4 regions of the Oceanobacillus iheyensis HTE831 genome follow, and region 2 is predicted to be linked to each of the others. Evidence: riboswitches for the same ligand, from Rfam matches in the RefSeq annotation. Region 2 holds a riboswitch; each other region holds the start of a gene.

Region 1 (4,386 bases), 890 kb from region 2:
AAGTATACAACCGAGTGGCAGATAAAGCAGTTCAAGTGCATGGGGGAATTGGTTATATATCTGATTTTCCAGTGGAACGATATTATAGAGATGCGCGTATTACTCGGATTTATGAAGGAACATCGGAAATTCAGAAGAATATTATTGCAGGACAATTGAAAAAACACTATAGCAACAGATAAGAAGCAGGGAGGTATAAAGGTGGAGGATCCGATCGTTATTGTTAGTGCAATTAGAACGCCAATTGGAGCATATGGCCAATCATTGAAAAACATATCATCTGGTTTCCTAGCAAGCCATGTAGTGAAAGAATCATTGAGAAGAGTCAATCTTCCTGCTGATCATATAGATGAGGTTATTTTAGGAGAAGTAAGACAATCAACAGAATCATCGAATATTGCTAGAGTCGCAGCACTAAGAGCTGGTATTCCTGAACAAGTTACTGCTTTCACGGTAAATAGATTATGTGCTTCTGGAATTCAAGCAGTGACATCCGGAGTGCAACAAATTCTAAGCAATCAAGCTGATATTGTAGTAGCGGGGGGAGCAGAGAGTATGAGCCGATCTCCAATATATTTACGAAATACTAGATTTGGAGGGGATCGAACAACTATCGTAGATTCTAATTTAGAAGCAGGACAACAACCTCCAGAAATCTATGGTAAGAGCCTATCAATGGGAATTACCGCTGAGAATGTTGCTAGGAAATATAAAATATCAAGAGAAGATCAAGATGCATTTGCATTAGAAAGCCAGCACAGAGCAAAAAAAGCCATCGAAACAGGACGATTTAAAAAAGAGATAGCCCCTATCGAAGTTAAGGAAAAGAAACAAACATCTGTATTTGCAGTAGATGAATATCCTCGACTTGATACATCTTTAGAGAAACTAGCAAGTCTAAAACCGGTATTTGAAGCAGACGGTACGGTGACGGCAGGTAATGCTTGTGGCAGAAATGATGGGGCGTCAGCTCTGGTAATCATGAAAGAGTCACGGGCCAAACATCTTGGGTTGAAACCACTCGCAAGAATTATAGACTGGAGTACAGCAGGTGTGTCTCCTGAAATGATGGGGATTGGACCAGTACCCGCAGTCAATCAATTACTTAAACGAACGAATAAAACATTGCAAGACATAGATTTAATAGAATTAAATGAAGCATTTGCCTCTCAAAGTATCGCTGTCATCCGCCAACTAGGTTTGGATTATGAAAAAGTAAATGTTAATGGTGGTGCAATTGCATTAGGTCATCCGGTCGGTGCTACAGGAACACGGATAATTACGACATTAATCTATGAGTTAATTCGAAGAAAACAACAATATGGCATAGCTACCTTGTGCGCTGGTGGCGGTCAAGGAATGGCAATATTAATTGAACAATGCTAAGCTATTTTGCATTATCAGGATATGTTGATTGTATATGATTGAGAGATTTCTTAATTAAATGACGTAAAGTATCCAGATTAATATCACTGAGTTTATTAATGTAGACGCATGATTTTCCTGTAGTGTACTTCCCTAAATCTGTCAATAATTCATTATCTTGAGAAACTTCTGTTGAGAGATAGAGACTGATTTTTGATTTTCTAGGAGAATATCCTACCATTAAAGATTCACCCGAGTGGCCAGAAGCGTATTTATATTTGTATTTTCCAAAACCAATAATACTTGTTCCCCACATCTTTGCTGGATACTCAGTAGATTCGGTAAATATATCTAATAATTGATAAGCATCTTCTTTCTTTTGAACATGATCGATACTTTCGATGAATTGAATAACACTGTTTTCTGTTTCTTTTGTTTTTAGTTCATACATTTTCATCGCTCCTCCTACTATGATTGATAATAGTATAACAAACGAATCGTATAATTAATAAACTATCTTTATAAAAATGTTGCGCTGCTTGATTTTTTCGTTCAGTCGAATCGCTTTTTTGCTGCCATTCACCGATCCAACTAACTAGTAAAAGAAAAGTCCTTTTCTAGAAGCGCTCTAATGCCCAAAAATCTAGAAAAATACTAGGGAATTGGTGAATAGAAGCGCTCTAATAACCAAGTATCTTATAAAAAGTGTGTGCTGGTTCTTTGCAATAATAGCTCTTGGTTTTCTTTCAATTTGCTATATTTTACGATTGGTTATGTTGAGCTTGATTTACAACCTTTCACTACGAACAAAAATCAGCTTTTCTAAATTATAATAAATTTCACTATTGATTATTTTAATGTTATCAGTTAGAATATTATAAAGTTAATTTTTTAAAAATTTAATATAGTTAGACTTATCAAGAGAGATGGAGGGATTGGCCCGATGAAGTCTCAGCAACCAGCCTAGATAAGGTATGGTGCTAATTCCAATAGGCTTACAAGCCTTAAAGATAAGAAGAGCTATGTATTTTAACCCTTCTTCTTACTTTTAGAAGAGGGGTTTTTTGATTTTTAGAATAGGAGGAGATTATTATGAAGCGGAGTTTACAAAGACGTTTGCAAGAAGGCACGGTAATAGCAGGAGAAGGGTATTTATTTGAATTAGAGAGGAGGGGGTACTTACAGGCAGGTTCGTTTGTACCAGAAGTAGCCCTTGAAAATCCGGATGCGTTAAAACAGACGTATCGTGATTTTATGAACGCTGGTTCGGATGTTGTATTAGCATTTACATATAATGCACATCGAGAGAAAATGCGTATTATTGGTAAGGAACAATTACTAGAACCGTTGAACAGAAGTGCTATTCGTTTAGCGAAAGAAGTAGCCAAAGAACATCCACAGGAAGAAGCATTAGTTGCAGGAAATATTTCTAATACAAATATCTTTGACCCTAATGATGAATCAAGCAAACATAAAGTGAGAGAGATGTTTGCCGAAATGGCACAGTGGAGTAAAGAAGAAGACGTTGATTTTATAAATGGGGAAACGTTCTATTATCATGAAGAGGCAGAGATTGCTTTGGAAGAAATATTGAAAAAAGACTTGCCAGCTGTCATCACACTAGGATTAATGGGAGAGAACATCTTAAGAGATTGCTATACAGTAGAAGAATCGTGTAAGATATTATCGGAAAAAGGAGCCCTTGTTGTTGGCATGAATTGTTTCCGAGGTCCAGATACAATGCAGCCTTATATCGCAAAAATTAGACAGCATGTAGACGGTTATGTAGGTGCATTACCTATTCCATATCGTACATCAAATGAGCATCCGACTTTTTTCAATTTACCTGATGGTGGGTGTAGCTGTCATCTCCCTACTGAGACCACTTTTCCAACTGCATTAGATCCACTGTACCATAACCGTTATGAACTGGCAGCATGGGCTAAAGAAGCAAAAGAAATCGGTGTTAATTATATCGGATTATGCTGTGGGGCTTCTCCAGCTATGCTAAGAGCTGTTGCAGAGTCTGTTGGGAAAGAGACCGTTAATTCTCCTTATTCTCCTGACATGGAGAAACATTTCTTGTTTGGTAAGGATAAAAGTTTAAAAGAGCATAACGTAGGTTATCGATTCAAGGCATAATATCGTCATTTCTCTGGAGGATTTATTAGCGTATTGGAAAAATCAAAGAGGTTGATGGGTGTGGCAATTATGAGGGAGACAGATAAATCCTCTAACTTGAACGTGAAAAGAAGAGAAACATAAGAATTTAAGGCGTGTAATCATTATATGATGAACTGGAATAATGGAAAATTCATACGCGATCTTCTACGGGTGGTTGTCAGTCTCCTCATCCCTTTTTCCTCCCGTAGAGTTTTACGTATATCTTCCATTTTCCTTTCATTTTTTTGAAATAAATCTTGCTGCTCCGTATAAAAAGTTAAACCTCACTGTTGTGTCCTAAATCTTAGTGATTTTCTACTTCATATGTTCCTGCCTCTATTTCGGATTGCAATGAATATAGATAATTTTTTAACTCTAAATCCTGGATACTTTCAATATCATTCCATTTAAAATTTAATGGCTCTTCATCGATTAACATGGCAAGCCAGGTATCCCCATTACTTCGGTAAGTAGCAATTAATTTGTACTTTGAAGTGTAGGGAGGAATCTTAAATGACATTACTCATCATTCCTCGCTAATTTAGTTGTTTATATATTCTTATATCGGTATATATTGAAGGATATCAACTAGCTTGAATAAATAATTAGGTAATTACACCTAACTATTTATTCAGGAATGATTATATTTTAATGGGAATGATGTGTTTTACTGTCTACATAGGACCCCATTCAATGAGAACTCCTATTATTAAAGCTATAATTGCAATTACTAGCCATATAAGAAATAGAGGGAATACCCATTTTAGCCATTTTGTATAAGGTACTTTAGCTACAGCAAGACTAGCCATAAGAATTCCTGACGTAGGAAAGATTAAATTAGTGAGTCCATCCCCAAAT
Region 2 (4,386 bases):
TTCTGTACCCGGTCCTTCACTGCTTTTTTATTCAGACCAGTTAATTTCAATGGGATAGCGATATTATCGTAGACCGTTGCTGTTTTTAATAGATTAAATCCTTGAAAAATCATTCCGATATGACTTCTTGTTTCACGGAGTTTTCCTGATTTCAACGTGGTTAATTCTACATCATTCACTTTTACCGATCCCTGATCTGGCTGCTCCAGTAAATTCACACAACGAATAAGTGTACTCTTTCCTGCGCCACTATAGCCGATCACGCCATAGATTTCTCCTTTTCCAACAGATAAAGAAACATCTTTCAATGCCTGAATATCTCCTTGTTTTCCTGCAAATGTCTTTGTGATGTTGGTTAATTCAATCATTTGTTTATGCTCCTTCCGTTACGCACTTTGCCAAAATCCTTACCACGAAGGAACGAGCGATCCGCCAAATTCTTCTTCGATAAATGTTTTGACTTCTTCACTGCGATAAATATCTGCTAGTTTTTGGATGATTTCATCGTCTTCATTTTCCGCTCTGACAGCCGCATGGTTAATATAAGGTGAATCTTTTGGCTCGATGAAAATAGCGTCTTCCGTTGGAGTAAATCCAGCTTCGATGGCGAAATTCGTATTAATCGCTGCCGCATCCAATTCCTCTAACTGACGTGCAATCTGCGCAGAATCGAGTTCCACAAATTCATAATTGCCGTTATTCTTTTCAATATCACGAACAGTGGAATTAATCCCCGTCTCCGGATCCAACTCGATTAAACCAGCTTGTTCAAATAATAAAAGTGCACGACCGCTATTGGTTGGATCACTAGGCAGTCCGATTGTTGCTCCCTCTGGCAATTCAGACACATCACCGACATCTAATGAATAAATCCCCATCGGGAAAGTCACCGTATCAAATGATTTCACTAAGTCTAGGTTTCTATCTTCTCTAATAGCATTAAAATACGGTTCTGTTTGGAATATATTTAAATCGAGTTCCCCTTCATCTAATGCAACATTTGGCATCACATAATCCGTGAACACCTCCGTCTCGATATTAATGCCTTCCTCTTCTGCTAGTTCTGTTACTTTCTCAAGAATCTCTTCATGTGGTCCTGCCGTTACACCGATGACTAATTTTTCATCATCGTACAACCCTTCACTTGCCCCGCTAGATTCTTCACTGCCACATGCAGCCAAAAGTGCTACTGCTAAAAATACGATCGCTGTTAATAATCCTTTTTTCATGATGTTTTCTCTCCTCTTTTTTCCTTGTAATAGATTTGATTATTTTTCTCTACTTGCTGTAACGCACTTGCTAAAGATTCCGCCGTCACTTCCCGGTTCATAAAATGTATCGACTCTTGCGGCAGAATTGCTTTCTGAATAATCCTTTCGACGAGATCAGTATTAGTTATATCAATACCGATCTCCTGTAAACTAGATGGCAACTGCCATTGATCATAAAAATCGAGTAATCGCAAAAGCTCTTCTTCTTTTTGTTCGAATGCCAATTGACCAAGGATGCCGTATGCCACAAGCTCCCCGTGCAAGAAGTGTTGAGCCTCGCTGGCTTCCGTTAATCCATTATGTAGTGAATGTGCCCCGGCAATTCGCCCTGCCTTATCGCCAAATCCGCCTACCATTCCGCCTGTTATAATAATCGCCTCGATAACACGGATTAATGCCGGTGTCACTTGTTTATCCCGGACGGCATCGAGTGCTGCTTTTCCGTCTTCCAGCAATACATCTCGACAAATACTAGCGGAGAATTGGGAAACTTTCACGGGAACAGGCACTTCTTCATTCGGGTAAAAACTCTCGATTAATGCGTCGGCTTCATAAAATTTTGCCAGCGTATCACCAATCCCCGCTCGTAAGTATTCGATAGGAGCATGCGCAATAATCGCCGGCTCTACTAATACAAGTGTCGTCGCTAATGGAAAATACGTATAGTGTGTAAATGCTCCATTACTGTCGTAAAAGACACTAAGCGGTGTCCATGCAGCACAGGTCGCAGCAATTGTCGGAATTAAAACCGATTTAACCTCTGCTTTAGCAGCTGCGGCTTTCGTTATATCCAGTGCAGTCCCGCCACCTATACCAATTACGGCATCAATCGCATGTTGGTGAAGCTGATCCGCTATTTTATCCGCTTTTTCTAGCGTGGTATGACCGTCAATAAAGATGATATTCGCTTCTACTTGCTTCACTAATACAAAAGGCAAATACGGCTTTGCCGCCTGCCATGATCTCTTCCCTGCGATAACTTGTATACGATTAACTGACAGTTCTTCAAGCAGTACAGGAATTTCCTCCAAGACATCCGCGCCAATCCGATAATGACCCGGAGCTCCTTTTACAATCGATGTGGACATAAATCCTTCCTCTTTTCTCATGTTGTGAATTTTTCCGGGAAACTAAAAAATGCCTCCCGATGTGAAATCGAGAGGCATAACATTACACTACGTAAGTCATTCATCACCTCTCTTATTTCTCAAAATACTGTCCGTATTTTGCAGGATTTAGCACCTATTCATCACTGGAATTACGATGAACGGTTGCCGGGCGTCACAGGGCCAGTCCCTCAGCCACTCTCAATAAGAGATATTAGCGTATTAAATTTTAATTATCATACTATTACGGTTTTTACTAATTGTCAATAAGGGATTTGGATACTAGTTGAAAACTCATTTAAGACAGAATAAGCATCCAATTACATATATATGTATATATCTAAAAAGGGAATATATTAAAGAAAAAAAGGAGGTAAATTAACTCCTTTTTTTATTACCTAATTGAAATCACTTACTTTGTAACATCTCAATTTGTATTTGAAGTTTTGTAGAATTTATTGCATCATAATTTTGTAACCAAAGAGCACTACTTTTCCCTGTACTTTGAGGATTATTACCTAATTGTCTGGACATCTCAACTGTATTATTAACTAATTTAGATTTACTTTTTTCCCATACACTCAAAGGATCAACACTCCACTCTAGCACATTACTATCTTTTATTTCTATTAAAGCTCTAAAAGCCGCTAGTATAGGGAATATAAACCCCTGTGTTATATGATAAAGTGTAGGATTCTGATAATATCTTGTAGTCGCCCCTTTATCCTTTCTATCAACACCTTTAACTTTTCCAAACTGTCCTTTTGGGTTAGATAATTTATAACCTTCTACCATCTCTAATTCAATTTTATCGTATAATTTCACTATTTCTGGTAATAAAGGAGCAATATGTTCATAATCGTTTCTAGAATTGTTGGTTGTACCGTCATAATTAGCTAAATAATCTTTTAAAACTTGCGCTTTACCACTATAAGCTTGTATTGGTTGATTACTATTATCTTTATATTTAAACTTATTGAAAGCATACATCAACCTTACTAAATCTACCGTATCTAATCGCTTATCTTCGTTTTCTCTGTATGCAATATCTTTTGAAAATGGTTCGTTCTCAATACTTTCTTTCACAAATTCAAACTTGTTTGCCAATTCAGCTATAGCTTTGTCTGAAACTTGCACACTTGTATTTCTAGCTGCCGATAATTCATCTATTTCAATTACATTATTCATTATCTCTAGATGTACGTATTGTTTTTCATCTGGATCTAACTTTTTCTTATTTTTTATTATAGCGTGATAAGTGTGCCCTCCGTCTAAAACGCCATATTTTTCAGTTTGATCAACACTACCTAAATCAAGTGTAATTTCATTTGTAACAGCATCTATACCAATACTTTTAGCTGAAATTAAGATTCCTCTATTATTCACAAAAAAAGATTGAGTACTCTCTGTTAAAGCGTCCTTTATTCTTCTATATACTTTAGTATTTGTTTTTACATCTCTAGGGTTTACCTCTGTCGGAAATCCACTTGGAATTTGTTCAATGTCTACCCACAAATGATAAACTTCTCTATTATCACCTTCATATGGACTTTTTAATTTTGAATATTTTTTATAATTAAATCTAAATTTATTGTTTTTCAACTTAATTCCTCCTAATATTTTGTTATACTTAGATTATATTGTTAAATAGAATTATTTGGAAGGAACCATGGTACCTGAATTATGGTTAAAAGACAAAAAAATAAATTTATTAATGACCCTTATTATAAAATGGGATTAAAATTAAGGGAATTGCGTGAACATAATAAAATGACAATATCAGACTTAGCTGAACTCATGGATGTATCTGTTAAAACAATCAGCAATTATGAAAATGGATACAACCGTATGACTATTGAAGCAATAATTAAAATTTATAGAAATAGTGTATTCGGAGAAAAAGATCTAGAAGAATTATTGGATTTGTTTATAGTTAGCATATTTGATAATTGATGGTTTAACTTTATTCTTAAAATAATTTATTATTTCTAGAACCTCTTTACAATCTA
Region 3 (4,386 bases), 300 kb from region 2:
TCAAAAGCAAGTACGCCTCCTGCGAGTTTCATTTGCTTATTGGTGATAGCAACATTAGAAAAATCAGGGTCTCCAGGATAATAGACATTTTTAACCGCTTTGTGTAACTTTAGTTGTTGAACTATTTTTTCTGCGTTACTACTATGTCTATCCATTCGCAATGGTAATGTTTTTAATCCTCGAATCAATAACCAAGCATCAAAAGGAGACAAAACTCCGCCAATATCTTTTTGCGTAGTTAAAGCAATGGTATCCATGATATCTTTTTTTCCAACCGCAAGTCCTGCAATCACATCACCATGTCCACTAATATACTTCGTTGCACTATGAATAACAAAATCACATCCTATCTCTAAAGGACGTTGCAAGTAAGGTGAGGAAAAAGTATTATCTACCACTACTAAAAGTTGATGCTTCTTAGCTACTTTCACAACTAATTCTAAATCAATTACTTGCATGGTAGGATTAATCGGTGTTTCCACATAGATTAATACTGTTTCTTTCGTTATCTGATTTTCCAATTCCTGTTCGGATGACATATTGGAATAATCCGTTTTAATATTATATTTTTCTTTCATCATTGATAACAATCCATAAGTACAACCATATAATCCTGAAGAGCAAATAATATGATCATTAGCTTTTGTTAATGCAAATAAAATAGCAGATACCGCCGCCATTCCAGATGAAAAAGCTAACCCTCGCTCTCCGCCTTCTAATGCTGCAATTTTCTCTTCTAAAATGCGCACAGTTGGATTACCTAAACGAGAATAGATATATCCTTCTTCCTCTGCGGCAAATCGTGCTTCCCCTTGTTCTGCCGAGTCAAAGGTGTATGTTGACGTTTGAAATATTGGAGGAGTCAAGCTCCCAAGCATCTGTGTTGAGTCGTATCCTTCATGAATAACTGAAGTCTCCATATGTTTATATTTCATTAAAATCCCCCTCTTATATAGAATAGGTTGTTTCTTTCTAGCCTAACTGATCGATCGTAACACCTAACCCCTGATATTTATGTTCTTTTAATGTATTACTACTTATATGAATAAATTTCATAATTAATATAATTGGTGTAAAATCCGTATATTGCGTTATTTGATTTTCATTGCAGACGGCGCTTTCCGCAGGCACCGGTTTTTAGCTAACTGAAAAGAAGAACACTTTTCAAGTGGATCTTCAGCTCGCGCGGTACCTGCAGGAGTCGCCGTCTTTCATTACAATCAAAGCCAAATTATTGCTTTAATCCGAACATTAAATATAAAAATATCTAAAACATTCGCTTTTTATACTGAATTTAGCAGATATGAAATTGACTCATATAGTTAAATATTTCCTAGGACAATTACTCATTTAGATAAACATATCAATTCAATAATAAAGTATTTACAACATTTATGAAAGCGTTTTCTTTAATATAAATTCAAATAATTGATTCCTTTCAAAAATCCGACTATTATTATATGAAACTAGAATGCATTTATAGAAAGAAGGAAAATTATGGGGAATAAATCAATCCAACAAGGTATGATTCTTACATTTAGTGCTTATTTACTTTGGGGCTTCTTGCCAATTTATTGGAAACAAATTAACACGATCGAAGCAGGTACGATACTTGCACATCGCATTATTTGGAGTTTTGTATTCATGATTTTGCTTGTTATGCTGTCAGGTAAATGGCGGAATTTTGTACATACAATAAGGCATATAAAACAAGATCGCAAAAAAATTATTGCCATAACTTCAGCATCGATTGTTATTACACTCAATTGGTTTTTATTTATATTTGCCGTAAACGGCGGGCACGTACTGCAAGCTAGTTTGGGTTACTATATAAATCCCATTTTAAGTATATTATTAGGATTAATCATTTTAAAGGAACCATCAACCAAGGCACAGATATTTTCATTCATTCTTGCTGGAGTAGCAGTTATTTATCTCACAATCGGGTATGGAATATTCCCATGGATATCTATATTATTAGCCACTACTTTCGCTATTTATGGTTTCCTAAAGAAAACCCTGGATCTCAGTGCAATGTTTGGGCTCACATTAGAAACACTCGTCATGACACCACTTGCAATAATATACATATTTATAGCTCCTCAAGCTCAAGGGTTCTCATTAAATCCTTTAATGACTATGGAAAACCTGTTCTTAATAGGTGGTGGAATTGTGACTGCTATTCCTCTACTTCTTTTTGCTGCAGGCGCAAGAAGAATACCACTAGCTTCCGTTGGGTTCCTGCAGTATGTTGCACCAACTGTGATGTTCTTGCTCGGCGTATTTTTATATGAGGAATCATTCACGACCCACCATATGATTACATTCTTATTTATATGGTTAGCACTAGCAATCTATATCTATAGCATATATAAACAATCACGACGAAAAAAAGCATTCAATACATGAATTTTTAAATAATTTTAAATTTACTGTTGACAATCAACAAGTAAACAAGATATACTTTTAACAATTTAATAAGCAAATCTCTTATCAAGAGTGGTGGAGGGAATAGGCCCTGCGAAGCCCGGCAACCTGTAGCAATTGCTATTGAAAGGTGCTAAATCCTACAGACTTCATCGTCTGGAAGATAAGAGGAGGTTCGGTTTTAAACAGACAAAGTCCTCTTCTTATGAAGGGGGCTTTTTTTAATCCTTCTCTTATTACTTTAAAAATAATAAATTCAAGGAGGAAACACGATGTCTAAATTTCAATCTTTGCAAGCAGAAACAATCTTACTTCATGGAGGACAGGAACCAGACCCATCAACTGGTTCACGTGCAGTTCCAATTTATCAAACTACGTCCTATGTGTTCCGAGATACCGAACATGCACAAAATTTATTTGGTTTAGCAGAACCGGGAAATATTTATTCACGAATTATGAATCCAACTGTAGATGCTTTTGAACAGCGAATCACTCAGCTTGAAGATGGTATTGGTGCAGTTGCTACCTCTTCTGGTATGGCGGCAATTACGTTAGCGATTCTTAATATTGCTGGTTCTGGAGATGAAATTGTTGCTGACAGCAACTTATACGGTGGTACGTTCAATCTATTTGCTAACACCCTCCCTCGTTACGGAATTAATGTGAAGTTTGTGGATGGAACAGATCCTCAAGCGATTGATGATGCTATTACGGATAAGACGAAAGCAGTTTTCGGTGAAATTATTACGAATCCTAGCCTCTATGTATTTGATATCGAAAAAGTTTCTGAAGTAGCACATAAGCATGGTGTACCGTTAATTATTGATAATACCTTTGCTACACCTTATGTAACAAAGCCATTAACTTGGGGTGCAGATATTGTTGTTCACTCTGCAACAAAATGGATTGGAGGACATGGAACAACCATTGGTGGTGTCGTGGTTGATAGTGGTCGATTTGATTGGAATAACGATCGTTTCCAAGACTTTGCAGAACCTGATGAAAGTTATAATGGATTAAAATACGTTGACCTTGGGGCAGCAGCATACATTACAAAACTTAGAGTGCAATTATTACGTGATATTGGAGCTTCACTAAGCCCACAAAATGCTTTTCTGCTATTGCAAGGATTGGAGACATTACACTTACGCATTAAACAACATACCGATAATGCATTGCAATTAGCGAAATATTTACAAGCACATCCTGCTGTCGAATGGGTGAACTATCCAGGATTAGAAGAGCATCCATCTCATGAACTGGCAGGTAAATATTTGAAACAAAGCTTCGGATCTATTATCACTTTTGGAATATCTGGTGGTCGAGAAGCGGGACGAACATTAATAGATAATGTTTCATTGTGGTCACATGTTGCAAATGTAGGAGATGCAAAATCCCTTATTATTCATCCGGCATCTACCACGCATCAACAATTAAACGAAGATGACTTAGCATTAAGTGGCGTAACTGAAGAATTAGTACGATTATCCGTAGGTCTGGAGTCCATCGATGATATTATCGCTGATCTTGACCAAGCAATTGAGAAAGCTACTGGTAAATCACATACAAATAAACCGACCCAAGAAGAAATTGCAGTACAATGGTTACTTCACTCTCCATTCGATCGAAGCAATGGAGTGAGAAAAAAAGTAATAGCTACACTTCAAATAGACCAAGATCAACTAGCACCACTTGAAACGCTAGGGTATGAAGTAGTACCAGTGACATCGTTACGTGATCTAAATACAGAGGTTGATGCTATCTGGTTTGATGAGACAGTCCAATCTATCGAGGGAGAAGTACCGACAGATACCATTGTATTTGCATCGGATAGACAGTCCACTGCATTAAAAGATGCTATTGTAATAACCAATCAATCTCCAGCAAAAATCGCACTACAACTTCGTAATGGTGAAGAGTCAAGACAACCAATTAAGATATAATAACAAACAAAATGAG
Region 4 (4,386 bases), 1.1 Mb from region 2:
TTAAAATATTGCGGATTTCTTAACTCAGGTAATTTTTCATATGTTCGATAAGCTGTTTCTTGAATTACATCATATGTATCATTAGAATTCTTTACATATGTATTCGCAATGCGGTATAGATTTTTCTCATAACTGTGAAATAATGCCATAAATGATTCTTGATTCCCTTTTTGTGCTTCTTCTACTAGTTCAATGATACTACCACCTGCTTTGCAATGTATAATATATTTTTTGTCATAATACCATAATAAGCAGCTTTGATTTTTCATAAATCAGTAAACTCAATAGAAGAATTCAACATAATTTTATATCTTTCAGATAAAATTCATGAAAGTTTTCCTGTATATTAAGTCAATTTTATAAATTTCTGTTAAGAATTGATGTCTAGTTGAAAAATTAATTATTATGATAAATGAGTGCCATAATAATAATTTCGAATGGAATCAAACTGTTGGTCCACTCGATTAATAAACTAAAAAAACTACCACCTTAAAGATAGATGATAGTTTTTTTAAACATTTAATTATTTAGTTAGAGCAATAAGCTCTTCTGTTTTGTCTGTTTTTTCCCATGGGAATAAGATATCTTTTCGACCAAAGTGACCATAAGCTGCGGTATTTTTGTATATAGGTTTTCTTAAATCTAACATGCGGATAATACCAGCTGGACGGAGATCAAATAATTCTCTAACTGCTTCTACCAATCTGTCTTCACTTACTTTTCCAGTTCCAAATGTATTAACTGCAATGGAGACAGGTTGAGCGACACCAATGGCATAGGCTAATTGAACCTCACAAGATTTTGCAAGTCCTGCGGCAACTATATTCTTAGCAACATAACGAGCTGCATATGCTGCAGAACGGTCTACTTTTGTAGCGTCTTTGCCACTAAATGCACCTCCGCCATGTCTAGCATAACCACCGTACGTGTCTACAATAATCTTTCTTCCTGTCAGCCCTACATCACCTTGAGGTCCTCCAATTACAAAACGACCAGTTGGATTTATAAAATATTTTGTTTTATCATCTAACAATTCGCTTGGAACAACCGCTTGAATGACTTTTTCAATCATATCTCTTTCAATTTGCTCATTTTGTATTTCTGAATGATGTTGTGTAGAGATAACGATTGTATCTATACGTTCGGGCTTGTCATTCTCATCATACTCAACAGTTACTTGTGTCTTTCCATCTGGACGAAGATAATCTACTATACCTTCTTTTCTTACATCCGCTAACCTTTTGGACAATTGATGTGCTAATGAGATTGGTAAAGGCATTAATTCTTCAGTCTCATCACATGCGTAACCAAACATTAGCCCTTGGTCGCCAGCTCCAATAGCATCAATTTCTTCCTCACTCATTTTTCCTTGTCGTGCCTCAAGTGCTTGATTTACTCCTCCTGCAATATCTGCAGACTGTTCATCTATCGCAGTTAATACCGCGCAAGTTTCAAAATCAAAACCATATTTAGCACGTGTATACCCTATTTCTTTTACTGTTTCACGAACAAGGGCTGGTATATCTACATAAGTAGAAGTAGAAATTTCTCCTGATACAAGAACTAGTCCTGTAGTTACTGTTGTCTCACATGCAACCCTTGCGTTTGGATCTTTCTTTAAAATTTCATCTAAAATAGCATCTGATATTTGGTCAGACATTTTATCTGGATGCCCCTCAGTTACTGACTCTGAAGTAAATAAACGTCGATTTGCAGCCATAAGGCTAAACTCTCCTTTGATATATGTTGGTACGGATCTCTTTATAACTTCTATCCTATTCAAAGTGCCAATAAAAGAACCTCGTACTAAAAAACGCGGTACCTAAAATTATAGATAAAAACAAAAAAACCTTTCCTTCATAACATGAGGAAAGGAAGAATTATGGCCTTTCGCTCTTATTGTTCAAGGAACTATTATCCTTGCATCAGATTAGCACCTTTTCACCAGTAGTGATGGTTGCTGGGCTTCATCGGGTCTGTCCCTCCACCAACTCTGAATAAGAGTATCCGTTCATGGTTAAGATTAACGAAAGGTGAGTTGTCTGTCAACTAATTTAAGCCTTGTCACATCAAAAAATATATTGCATAAAATAAATTTTAATATAGTATGGACTATTTATTTTAATGTGTTATACTAATAATCAGATTTAATAAATATGGATCGTTAAGAGATTAAAACTACTCTAATTAATAGTAAGGAGATTATACCATGAAAACTGTTGATAAGTCTTATATGAAAGAATTACAAACAAATCATATTCACCACAATCTATCGGTAGCACAGCTCGTTGAAAAAATTCTGTATAGACAAGAAGGAATTCTTACATCTACCGGAGCAGTACGCGCCACTACAGGAACTTATACTGGTCGATCTCCGGAAGATAAATTTACCGTTAAAGATGAAGTTTCGGATCAACATGTTAACTGGGGTAAAGTTAATAAACCCATCCAGGAGGAAGTATTCAACCAATTATTATCTAAAGTGATTTCTTATTTAAATGAAAAACAAGAAATATTTAAATTTCAAGGATTTGCGGGGTCTGATCATACTTACCGACTCCCTATTCAAGTGATTAATGAATATGCTTGGCATAATTTATTTTCTAGACAACTATTCATTACTCCAACGGAAGAGGAATTAAACAATCACCAAGCAGAATTTACAGTTATTTCAGCTCCAGGATTTAAGGCTGATCCAGCTATTGATGGAACAAATTCAGAAACATTTATATTAATTTCTTTTAAGAAAAGAATTGTACTTATCGGTGGTACTGAATATGCCGGAGAAATTAAAAAGTCCATTTTTTCTGTGATGAATTATTTATTACCACAGCAAGATGTGCTTTCTATGCATTGCTCCGCTAATGTAGGCCAGGAAGGTGACGTTGCATTATTTTTCGGGTTATCAGGTACCGGGAAAACGACATTATCCGCAGACCCCTACCGAAAATTAATCGGTGATGACGAACATGGTTGGAGTCCAAATGGTGTATTCAATATTGAAGGCGGTTGTTATGCGAAATGTATCAATCTCTCAGAAGAAAAGGAACCACAAATTTATAACGCAATCCGTTACGGTACTGTGTTAGAGAATGTGATTTTAAATGACAATAGCAGAGAACCCGATTATGATGATACTTCATTAACAGAAAACACACGTGCTGCTTATCCTTTAGAGAATATAGACAATATTATTAATCCTAGTGTTGCAGGGCATCCAAATACAATTATTTTCTTAACTGCTGACGCATCAGGCACATTGCCTCCGATTAGCAAACTGACAAAAGAACAAGCGATGTATCATTTTCTAAGCGGATATACAAGTAAATTAGCAGGAACAGAACGAGGAGTAACAGAACCACTAGCTACTTTCTCTGCTTGTTTTGGTTCTCCATTCTTACCATTAGCTCCATCTAAATATGCAGAAATGCTTGGAAAGAAAATTGATATGTTTGATACAAATGTATTTTTGATTAATACCGGATGGACTGGCGGATCATATGGAGTGGGTGACCGTATTAAACTTTCCTTCACCAGAGCAATGGTTCACTCTGCATTAGAAGGAGAATTAAATTCTATAGAAACAATCACTGATGAAATTTTCGGTTTACAGATTCCTGCTCATGTTCCTGGAGTCCCTGATGAATTATTAGTACCTAAACAGACATGGGGTAATAAAGAAGCATATATGAAAGAAGCACAAACACTTGCATTAAAATTCCACGAAAACTTTAAGAAATTCACTCTAGCTAGTGAAACGATTAAGCAAGCTGGTCCTTTATATAAAGGATAATTTAAACATGTTTACTCATCCCATTAAGGATTAATATAAATGAGTGAAGTACTCGTTCGATATTTGCGAACAACCAGTCTCAATACGAGGCTGGTTTTTTATTCGTTTATCTCTGAAGGCTCGGTCCAGTTCGGCGTCGCTTAGCGGTGAGAAATGCTTTTGACTTGGCTAGCATTGCTCACCACCGACTTCGCAACTTCCCTCCCCTTCCTTCGATAACTCATCTTCCTCTTTCCTTTCGGAGATTCGTTTATCTCTGAAGGCTCAGTCCAGTTCAGCGTCGCTTAACGGTGAGAAATGCTTTTGACTTGGCCAGCATTGCTCACCAGCGACTTCGCAACTTCCCTCCCCTTCCTTCGATAACTCATCTTCCTCTTTCCTTTCGGAGATTCGTTTATCTCTGAAGGCTCAGTCCAGTTCGGCGTCGCTTAGCGGTGAGAAATGCTTTTGACACATATTTATATTTGGGCGCATACACTATTTTGATAAATTTTATCACATTTGTTGAAGGGAACGGTGGGTATGCGTAAGACGTATTTTATTATTAGTTTTGTCGCTGTTCTAATACTTTTATCGGCTTGTAATCAAGAATC

The links. Region 2 has a riboswitch for S-adenosylmethionine ahead of OB_RS16955 (iron-containing alcohol dehydrogenase family protein). Riboswitches for the same ligand answer to the same signal wherever they lie in the genome.
Region 1: another riboswitch for S-adenosylmethionine. It lies ahead of OB_RS03765 (homocysteine S-methyltransferase family protein); the one in region 2 lies ahead of OB_RS16955 (iron-containing alcohol dehydrogenase family protein).
Region 3: another riboswitch for S-adenosylmethionine. It lies ahead of OB_RS15545 (O-acetylhomoserine aminocarboxypropyltransferase/cysteine synthase family protein); the one in region 2 lies ahead of OB_RS16955 (iron-containing alcohol dehydrogenase family protein).
Region 4: another riboswitch for S-adenosylmethionine. It lies ahead of metK (methionine adenosyltransferase); the one in region 2 lies ahead of OB_RS16955 (iron-containing alcohol dehydrogenase family protein).

The regions. Positions count from the first base shown of each region.
Region 1 covers NC_004193.1:724,750-729,135, forward strand. The annotation lists gene OB_RS03750 (acyl-CoA dehydrogenase family protein) at 1-182, shown strand, start outside; gene OB_RS03755 (thiolase family protein) at 202-1,386, shown strand; gene OB_RS03760 (DUF1801 domain-containing protein) at 1,388-1,816, opposite strand; SAM riboswitch class I at 2,277-2,382, shown strand; gene OB_RS03765 (homocysteine S-methyltransferase family protein) at 2,458-3,507, shown strand; gene OB_RS03770 (hypothetical protein) at 3,833-4,048, opposite strand; gene OB_RS03775 (YfcC family protein) at 4,203-4,386, opposite strand, start outside.
Region 2 covers NC_004193.1:3,463,933-3,468,318, forward strand. The annotation lists gene OB_RS16945 (methionine ABC transporter ATP-binding protein) at 1-368, opposite strand, end outside; gene OB_RS16950 (MetQ/NlpA family ABC transporter substrate-binding protein) at 408-1,229, opposite strand; gene OB_RS16955 (iron-containing alcohol dehydrogenase family protein) at 1,226-2,380, opposite strand; SAM riboswitch class I at 2,469-2,588, opposite strand; gene OB_RS16960 (AIPR family protein) at 2,786-3,979, opposite strand; gene OB_RS16965 (helix-turn-helix domain-containing protein) at 4,061-4,330, shown strand.
Region 3 covers NC_004193.1:3,159,586-3,163,971, forward strand. The annotation lists gene megL (methionine gamma-lyase) at 1-935, opposite strand, end outside; gene OB_RS18435 (hypothetical protein) at 973-1,131, opposite strand; gene rarD (EamA family transporter RarD) at 1,498-2,409, shown strand; SAM riboswitch class I at 2,488-2,597, shown strand; gene OB_RS15545 (O-acetylhomoserine aminocarboxypropyltransferase/cysteine synthase family protein) at 2,700-4,370, shown strand.
Region 4 covers NC_004193.1:2,363,510-2,367,895, forward strand. The annotation lists gene OB_RS11900 (sigma-70 family RNA polymerase sigma factor) at 1-269, opposite strand, end outside; gene metK (methionine adenosyltransferase) at 524-1,720, opposite strand; SAM riboswitch class I at 1,894-2,004, opposite strand; gene pckA (phosphoenolpyruvate carboxykinase (ATP)) at 2,210-3,793, shown strand; gene OB_RS11915 (ABC transporter substrate-binding protein) at 4,316-4,386, shown strand, end outside.